One region of the Vallitalea okinawensis genome, then DNA from elsewhere that is predicted to be linked to it. Evidence: riboswitches for the same ligand, from Rfam matches in the RefSeq annotation. Region 1 holds a riboswitch; the other holds the start of a gene.
What was found. Region 1 has a riboswitch for lysine ahead of C1Y58_RS00185 (Na+/H+ antiporter NhaC family protein). Riboswitches for the same ligand answer to the same signal wherever they lie in the genome.
Positions count from the first base shown of each region.

Region 2: linked by a shared signal. The riboswitch ahead of C1Y58_RS11605 (aspartate-semialdehyde dehydrogenase) and the one ahead of C1Y58_RS00185 (Na+/H+ antiporter NhaC family protein) in region 1 are both predicted to bind lysine.

Region 1 is NZ_KZ672986.1:27,115-32,082, reverse strand. Features, by position in the region: gene C1Y58_RS00190 (metallophosphoesterase family protein) at 1-1,010, opposite strand, end outside; gene C1Y58_RS00185 (Na+/H+ antiporter NhaC family protein) at 1,149-2,714, opposite strand; lysine riboswitch at 2,865-3,046, opposite strand; gene panD (aspartate 1-decarboxylase) at 3,208-3,564, opposite strand; gene panC (pantoate--beta-alanine ligase) at 3,564-4,412, opposite strand; gene panB (3-methyl-2-oxobutanoate hydroxymethyltransferase) at 4,413-4,968, opposite strand, start outside.
Region 2 is NZ_PQDH01000003.1:457,124-462,091, reverse strand. Features, by position in the region: gene C1Y58_RS11620 (sugar ABC transporter substrate-binding protein) at 1-577, shown strand, start outside; gene dapB (4-hydroxy-tetrahydrodipicolinate reductase) at 696-1,460, opposite strand; gene dapA (4-hydroxy-tetrahydrodipicolinate synthase) at 1,479-2,360, opposite strand; gene C1Y58_RS11605 (aspartate-semialdehyde dehydrogenase) at 2,403-3,416, opposite strand; lysine riboswitch at 3,710-3,882, opposite strand; gene C1Y58_RS11600 (transporter associated domain-containing protein) at 4,234-4,884, shown strand.

The DNA.
Region 1 (4,968 bases):
TTCTCAGTCAACAGTAAATAACGGTCATCTATAAAAGACATCATACCATCCTCTATTAATCGATCATCCCCTAATCTACAATGAGCTATGAACGTTGCTTCTTTGCTTGATGGCAGCTTCAGATTCTGTTTCACTCGTGTTTGAATTTCGGGTTGAGAACCTATAAGATTAGTAATGGATTTATTCATCAACCAATCCGGCTCTTCTTTTACCCCTCTCTTAACATGATCCAATGTAGATACCATTATTGCATCATCTAGTATATCAATTACACGGCTATGGCGATTACCGTCACGTGTATGATGACTATGTACTCCGGTTGTAAAGAAGTGTGTACCATTCCTTTTACTATAAGCATCCTGATGATCGTGACCTAGATGGTAATGAGCCGAGAACCACATAGTAATTTCAGGATAATTTTTAACTAACTCCATTAATTTAAATGGATTAAAATTTTGGTTAAGATAAGCATTGGTTGAACGAATATGAACTTCAGGTATATCCCTTAGTCCAGTAGTGGCGATAGGTGCATGAGAAAAAAATAGACATGGTATACCGGGTCGTTCCATTAGTTTTTCCTCGATCCAACTCAACTGTTCTTCTGAAATATAACATTCTTGGACACATAAGCATTCTATATCTTCTGGCATTTTATCATTGCAAACAAAGAATAATCTATAGGAAGGAAACTCTAAAACATCGTAAGTGGAACTAAGATTGAATGTCTCCATAAAAGCCTTAGCAAATGTTCCTTTTTCAATCATATAATTTCCCATTTCAAAATGGAGATCATGGTTACCTATAATGGGTCTAATGGGAGATTTTAAATGAGATAAATGTTGGAAAGCTTCTTTCAATCCCTCTACTAACCCTATGTTTTTGTTTGTTCCAAAGTCGCCTAAAGGTATGACTAAATCAGGTTTCACCGAGTTGATATCTTCAATCATTTGAGCTGTTGTGTTTTGATCATGTTTGTCCATATGAAAGTCACCTAGAACTACAATTCTCATGTCTTCACTCCTCGTATTATTTATTCTTCTCGATTATACTATAGTTCGAGTCATATTCACATAGTCAAAATGAATTAAATGATGATATAAAATAACCCAGCCTATCTATAAGAGATCTAGGCTGGGTAATTCAATCTATTATGCTCGAATCTTATTTGTAGATTTACTTTCATCAGTGGCTTTTACACCAAATAACATTACAATAGCGATCAGTGCGCAAACGCCTAAGAATAAAGATACAAAAGGATTTAAGCCAAAACCAGCTGGTACGAATCCTACAATAATGGCTACACCTGCAACAACTAAAGCATAAGGCGTCTGTGTCTTGACATGTGCTATATGATCACATGCACTAGCCATAGATGACATGATTGTTGTATCCGATACTGGTGAACAATGATCACCAAATACAGCTCCTGTTAAAACAGCTCCGATAACAGGTACTAGGAATTCTGGTCCACCAATTTGAACAGCTAAAGGTATGGCTAATGGCATAACGATAGAATTAGCTCCCCATGATGACCCTGTTGAAAATGCAACGATACATGGGATAATAAACATCATAATTGGTAATAAAAATCCTGGTAAGTTAATTTGTTGAGAAAGATCCACTATAAACTCAGCGGTTCCTAACTCTCCATTAACACCACCTAATGACCATGCTAATACTAGAATAAGTGCTGCAATGGTCATGGATTTTACACCCGAAATCCATGAATCCATGATCTCTTTGATTGAAAGTAGTCTCTGTACTAATGTCATAATAGCAGCTATGATCAATCCTCCAAAAGAAGCCCAAAGTAATACAACACTAGCATCAGCATCACCAAAAGCTTGTTTCACTGTTGCACCGTCCAGACCACCACCATTGATAAAAAGACCTATTAAGGTAATTGCAATGACAGAAATAATAGGAATAATGGCATTGTACCACTTACCGTTTTCAATATCCGAATCCATTGAAGAGACTTCATCAGACACTAATGGTGTGGCACCGTCTGCTAAGAGTTTTCCCATTTTAGAAGCTCTTCTTTCAGCTTTAGCCATTGGACCGAAGTCACGTCTAGATACGATAATGATGACTACAAAGATTAATGCTAGAATACTATAAAAACGATATGGGAGTGTATCTAAGAAAACATCATAAGCACTCAAATTAAGAGACATTTCTTGAATCCCATCATTAATTAATCCTAGCTCGAAGCCAACCCAAGTTGAGATTAATGCTATACTGGATACAGGTGCCGCAGTTGAGTCAACAATATAGGCTAATTTCTCACGTGGAACCCCCATCTTATCAGTAATACTTCTCATGGTATTACCAACAATTAATGAGTTAGCATAATCATCAAAGAAGATCAATAGACCCATTGCCCAAGTTGCTAATAAAGTTGACCGACTATTTTTAGCTTTTGAAACAATAAGATTAGCAATTCCCTTTGTCCCACCATTCTTGCTGAGGACTCCAATAAGTCCACCGATGGATAAACAGAAAATCAATATAGAAATATTCCAAGAGTCCGTAAGTGACCCAACAATATGTGTGTTTAAGGTTTCAGTAAATCCAAGTAATGGATTACCCCCAACTAAAATTGTAGCTCCAATGAAAACAGCTACGAATAATGATAATAATACTTCACCAGTTACAAGTGCAAGCACAATAGCAATTACTGGCGGTAACAATGATAACCATCCAAAATCCATGATTATTTCCTCCCTCTTATATTCGAGTTATATATTTAATTGAGTCTATCTTTTAGGTAATGAACAGACGGGAGGCATTAAAAAAACACCTAACAAGAGTTATTAGGTGTATATGATCTATACTAGACATACCTATCCCTTCTTAGCCCTATATGAGATAGCTCTCCATCAGGTAATGGGCATCTAACCTGATGACAGTCCTACACCTGTTTGATGTAGACCCAGCTCTAGATGTTGGTTTCTAAAGCTTCGGCGATGGCTCCTTTCACTATACCTCACAGGCTTCCGGCCTCAATACAGTTACTGATAGATATCGCACCTCTACCTCATCTTTTGGGATGAGGTATCTTTTGTTTAATTTACCTCTAATAATTTAACATAGCATTTCTCCAATGTCAACAACTTTTATACTGTAAATTTCATCCTTATAATCTAACTTAGTTCACTAAGGCTTCATTAGATATGATTATGTGTATCATAATAGTTTGCAAATCTAAAAATGCTTAACTATCTTATTATGTTCATCTAATAAAGCAACTTTTGGAACTAACTCTTTTGCTTCTTCACGATCCATCAACGCATAAGCAATAATAATAACTACATCTTCTCTTTGAGCTAGTCTTGCAGCAGCCCCGTTTAAGCAGATAGTTCCACTATTTCTCTCTCCTTTAATCACATAGGTTTCAAAACGAGCTCCATTATTATTGTTAACAATCTGCACTTTTTGCCCAGGTAAAATACCTGTAGCTTCAATCAATGCTTCGTCAATAGTGATACTTCCCTCATAGTTAAGGTTAGCATCTGTTACTCGTGCTTTGTGTAATTTACCTGTCATCATTTCAATTAACATTAATTTACCTCCAATCGAAGATTATCTATAAGTCGTGTCTTACCCATTTTTACTGCTAAAGCTATAAGAATTTTACCTTCTAATACATCTATGTCTTCTAGTGTTTTCTCACTTACTATACTAACATAATCAATTGTAGCGGCTGGTTGTGTTTGAATCATCTGCTCCATCAAGTCTCTGATCTCGGTGGCAGAACGCTGCCCTTGTTCAATCCGTGATTTAGCTTCCTGTAAAGCTTTATACAGAATAGTAGCTTGTTTTCTTTCTTCCTTGCTTAAATAAGCATTTCTAGAGCTCATTGCCAAACCATCTTTTTCTCGAACAATCGGACAAACTACTACTTTTAAAGGCATGTTAAGATCTTCAACCATTCGCTTAATAACAATAGCTTGTTGAGCATCTTTTTGCCCAAAATAAGCTCGATTAGGTTGAACGATATTAAATAATTTTGTGACAATGGTTGTTACCCCTTCAAAATGTGTTGGTCTAGAAGCACCACATAAATGATTTGTAAGTCCATTAACATTGACAAAAGTGGCATGATGAGTTTTATACATCATCTCATTATCTGGTATAAATATTATATCTGCTCCAGCTTCTTCGGCTAATTTCTTATCATTTTCTAAGTCCCTTGGATATTGATCTAAATCCTCATTAGGTCCAAATTGAGTTGGGTTAATATAAATACTCAATACTGTTATATCATTTTCCTTAGCTGATGATTCAATTAGGGATAAATGACCTTTATGCAAATAGCCCATGGTTGGTACAAATCCAATAGCCTTACCATCATAACGATATTGATCTAAAAGATTTCTTAATTTCTTAATCTCTTGACAAACTTGCATTTATTCCCCTCCTCCATATATTTTCCCAATAACCTCATCACTGAGGTGGAAGCTATGTTCTTCTGCTGGAAACTTTTTATCCTTTACTTCATTGACATATGCTTTTGTTGCAGTTTGCATCTCAGTTCTCATATCGGCATACTGTTTGACGAATTTAGGGATCATACGAGAGTATAACCCTAAGACATCATGACTGACTAACACTTGACCATTACAACTCACACCAGCACCAATACCGATGGTTGGAATACTAATTTCATCTGATATCATCTTAGCCAGTTCCATAGGTACACATTCAAGAACAATTGCAAAAGCTCCAGCTTTCTCAAGTTCTTTTGCATCTTCTAAGAGTCTTTTAGCCTCTCCCTCTGTTTTTCCTTGAATATAATACCCACCTAATTGATTGATGGACTGTGGGGTAAGCCCTATATGTCCCATAACAGGTATTCCTGCATTAACGATAGCCTTCACTTGGTCTAATACTTCTTTACCACCTTCAAGCTTAACAGCATTAGCTTTTCCTTCCTGTATGAGTCGCCCAGCATTTCTAACAGCC
Region 2 (4,968 bases), on a different contig from region 1:
CGCTCAAACAGAGGTACTCTCCTTTATAGGCACAGACAATTATCTTGCAGGTAAGATGGCTGGTGAACGTTTCGTAGAAATATTAGATGGTAAAGGGCATGTTGGGCTTATTACAGGTGTGATCAAACAGCAAACTCACCAAGAAAGAGTTCAGGGATTTAAAGATGCCGTAGAGGACACAGAAATTGAAATTGACTGGATTAAAGAAGCAGACAGTAATTCAGTTTTAGCCATGAAAGTAATGGATGATAAATTGAAGGAGAGCACAGGTCATAAGCTTAATGGTGTTTTTGCTACCAATGCTCTGATGACTTTAGGTGTTTTAGAAGCGGTTCAGATGAGTGGTCAAACTATTAAAATAATTGGGTTTGACCTACAAATGGAATTATTTGATAGCATTGATAAAGGTGACATTGATAGCATTATTGCTCAAAATCCCTATGGAATGGGGTATGAGGCTGTGAATACAATGATGTTATCATTGAACAATGAAGAAGTACCGACTAGAGTGGACACAGGAACTGAAGTGATCACCAATGCTAATGTAGCAGACTACAAGAAATTCTACGAGAATTAATAAATAAATTCAAAAGGATATAGATTATAAGCACATTAAGGCTTACCAGTTAAGGTAGGTCTTTTTGGCGGTTTGAAAGTTAATAGAGGGGGTGTCTCTATCAACACCCCCACCTTGATTAATTTGTTTCTTGAATGAGATGACTCATATCATAAAGACCTTCTTTTCTACCATGCATAAATTTAGCAGCTCGAACTGCACCAACTGCAAAAACTTCTTTTGATAATGCGTTGTGTTTTAATTCAATAATTTCATCTTGACCTGCAAATAGGATGCTATGTTCACCTACAATAGTTCCGCCACGCATAGCATGAATACCAATCTCATTTTTATGACGCTTTTCTCTTTCACCCGAACGATCAAATTTATATTCATATGAAAAGTCCAAGGTCTCATTAATGGAGTGGGCGATAGCTAGGGCAGTTCCACTAGGAGCATCAACTTTTTGATTATGATGTTTCTCAATAATTTCTATATCAAAATTAGAGCCAGTTAAAACTTTTGCAGCCTGTTTAGCTAGACCGATAAGTAAGTTCACTCCGATTGACATATTAGCAGAAAAGAATACTGGGGCAGTCTGGCTGATTTGATAAACTCGGTCCATCTGCTCTTTTGATAAACCTGTCGTACAAAGTATGAGTGGGACTTTGGTTGCCTCAACATAATCTAATAAAGAATCAACAGCTACTGCGATGGAGAAATCAATAATTACATCTGCATCTACAGTACAGTTCTCCAAAGAATCAAATACTGGGTAAGAAAGTGCAGTATTTGTATTTAAATCAATTCCAGCTACGATTTCTGTTTCAGAGTCATTAGCAGCAACTTGGGATATCACTTGCCCCATTTTACCATTACAACCATGCATAATAATTTTTGTCATAAGTAAATCTCCTCGTGATTAAAATTTTAGTCCATAATCCTGCATAGCGCCCATGAGTTTGTCACGGTTGCTATCATCCATAGATGTTAAAGGTAGACGGCAAGGACCAGCTTCCATACCTAATATATTCATTGCTTCTTTAACTGGTATTGGATTAACTTCACTGAATAATGCTTTGTTTAAAGGCATCATATCCAACTGCATCTTTCTACTACCTGCTAGATCGCCATCCATGAATTTCTGTACAAGGTCATGAAGATCTCTTGGAACAATATTAGCTGCTACAGATATAACACCTTTTCCACCTATAGACATTAAAGGTACCACTTGATCATCATTACCAGAGTAAAGATCAAGTTTGTCACCACATAATGCCATCATTTCAGTAATAGTAGAAATATTACCACTGGCTTCCTTAACAGCTATGATATTTTCAATTTCAGCAAGTTGAGCTGCAGTAGTAGGTTCAATAGCAATGCCTGTACGACTAGGTACATTATATAAGACAATAGGAATCTTTACATTATTTGCGATATAGGCATAATGCTCATACAGACCTTTTTGTGTGGTTTTATTATAATAAGGTGTTACGATTAAAGCGGCATCTGCTCCTACTTCCTCCGCTTTCCTTGTTAAATGCAAAGCATGTTCTGTGTAGTTAGAACCAGTACCTGCTATAACTGGAACACGTTTATTAACTTTCTCTACAGTAAATCGAATACACTCTAATTGCTCTTCGTCTGTCATTGTAGATGCTTCACCAGTAGTACCACAAATAACAATGCAATCCGTATGATTGCTGATATGAAATTCAATTAATTTCTCTAACACTTCATAATTAACCCCTGTTTCTGTAAAAGGTGTTACAATTGCTACACCTGATCCTGTAAATAATGACATTCCATTAACCTCCTAATATTATTAAAAGTCAAAAATAAGCTTTTATTTCATTTCTTCTATTAGTTTTTCAGCGATTTGAATCGTATTTGTAGCGGCTCCTTTTCTAATATTATCAGCAACCACCCATAAGTTGACACCATTTTTAACACTTTCATCACGTCTGATACGACCTACAAAAGTCTCATCACGTCCAGATGCGGTTTCAACTAATGGGTAGATAGCCTTCCCAACTTCATCTTCAACAACAACACCTGGAGCATTAATCAAAGCTTCTTTTAATTCTTTTAGATCAAATGGTTTCTCAAATTCTAAATTGATGGCTTCACTATGACCATTAAAGACAGGAACTCGAACACATGTCGCTGTAATTGGTAGGTCTGTTTCATGAAGAATTTTGCGAGTCTCATGGACCATTTTCATCTCTTCTTTAGTATAACCGTTATCCATAAATACATCAATATGAGGTAAACAGTTAAAAGCTATTGGATGCTGGAACTTTTCAGGTACAAATTCTTCATTGTTTACATGTGCTTTCATACCTTCTTCTAAGTCTCTCCAACCAGCTACACCTGCACCAGAAACGGCTTGGTATGTAGAATAAACGACTCTTTTAATCTTAAATAAGTCATGTAGTGGCTTAAGAACCACCATAGCTTGAATAGTAGAGCAGTTTGGATTGGCGATGATACCATTGTGTCTGAAAATATCTTCAGGATTAACTTCTGGTACTACAAGAGGGATGTCTTCAACCATACGCCATGCAGACGAGTTATCGACTACAACGCATCCTTTTGAAGCTGCGATAGGAGCAAATTTCTTGCTAGTACTACCACCTGCTGAAAATAATGCGATATCAATTCCTCGGTCAAAGGATGTTTCAGTTAATTCCTCTACAGTATATTCATGGTCTTTAAACGTTATAGTATTTCCTGCGGACCTGGAAGATGCAAATAGATATAAATTTTTTATCGGTAAATTTCTTTCTTCTAAAATCTTAAGAAATGTTCTACCTACCATGCCTGTTGCTCCAACAATAGCTAGATTGATTTGTTTCATATGATCCCAACTTTCTACGTTATGTGTTTTTCTCTAATATTCATTCTAGTTGATATAAGTTGAATGACTTATATTCAATGTACATTTTATGAATATGCCAGGGGTATAGATGAAATTTCTTAAGTGTATTCCGCTGATTCTATTATAACAGAAAACATTAAGAGTGATAACCACTTTACATGTGAAGCAGGAAAGCATGATACCTTGATAGCAGAACTCAAACTTCCCTAGTACACAAAAAAACCAGCTACAGAGCTGGCCCATAAATATAGAAATACTATTCAAGTTCATCTATATTGGGTAGCACTCCATCATAAGTGATGACAGTCATACGACTATTAATCATATGCCCAGAGTTGGATGTACAGACATCTTTCCCTTCGGCATTTCACCCTTTCACTCATCCTCAACTATGTCTGTACATATCAGATAGGTTACTCATGAAAAATGCGCCTCTACCATATTTTTATGAAATTAGTTGAGCATATGATACCATTATCTAGAGGTGATGTCAATAATATTTTAAATAATCAAAATGGTTGAGGGTTATTCTATTGACTAAAACTTACATAGAATTAGTTATTGATTATTTCTTAAAATCCATGTAATATATAAGGGAAAAAGTTAATTTAGTAAAAGTGATGAGTTAATTTATTAAAATATCATAAAATATGTAAAATGTGCTGAAAATTGAATGTCAATTAGTTATGATGAGCCATTTCTTCATTGAGAATAATGTGTGGTAGCGTTATAAGCGGGTTGAAGATCATCATACTAAATGAGTATAAATATATAAATTATGTAGAGGAGTTATGATGTGATAAAATCAAGGATGAGTAAACTTAGCAAACAATTTTTAAGAGATAAAGTATCCAAAGTAGCAAGTTATATGGAAATCTTCTTATCTGTACTTATTTTGCTTGGTATTTTATTTGCTTCTTTTACCGTAGTACAACAGCTTAAAGATTTAACGTTCCAATTTACAAATGGGGGGACCATAGAGTTTCAAAGTTTCTTGACTCATGCTATTGAAATAATTATTGGTATTGAGTTTGTAAAAATGCTTGTCAAGCATACACCTGGTAGTGCTATTGATGTATTATTATTTGCCATAGCTCGTAAGCTGATTATATCAGAGTCAAATATGCTAGACTTTTTAATTGGCGTCGTTGCTATCGCAATTTTGTTTGGGGTAAAGAAGTACTTAACCAGCCTAGACAATAATAATACTGAAGATGAGATTATACTCAATGGAGGGACAACCATTGATGATGCCAATCAATTAGCACACCTTCACTTGAGAAATGATATGGGAAATACTTTAGCTGGTATACTAGCCAATATGGCAAAAGCTGATAATATTACTATTCAACCTGGGTACGAGTTACAAATTGATAATTATCTTCTTGAAGTATATTCAATGGATAGTAATTTGATTAAGCAAGTACGCATTAAAAGAGTCATCTAAACTTCCTATAATTAGGAAGTTTTTTGTCTATTAAGGTATGAAGTAAAAGAATATGTTAACAATAAAGTATGTAAATAAGCGTGA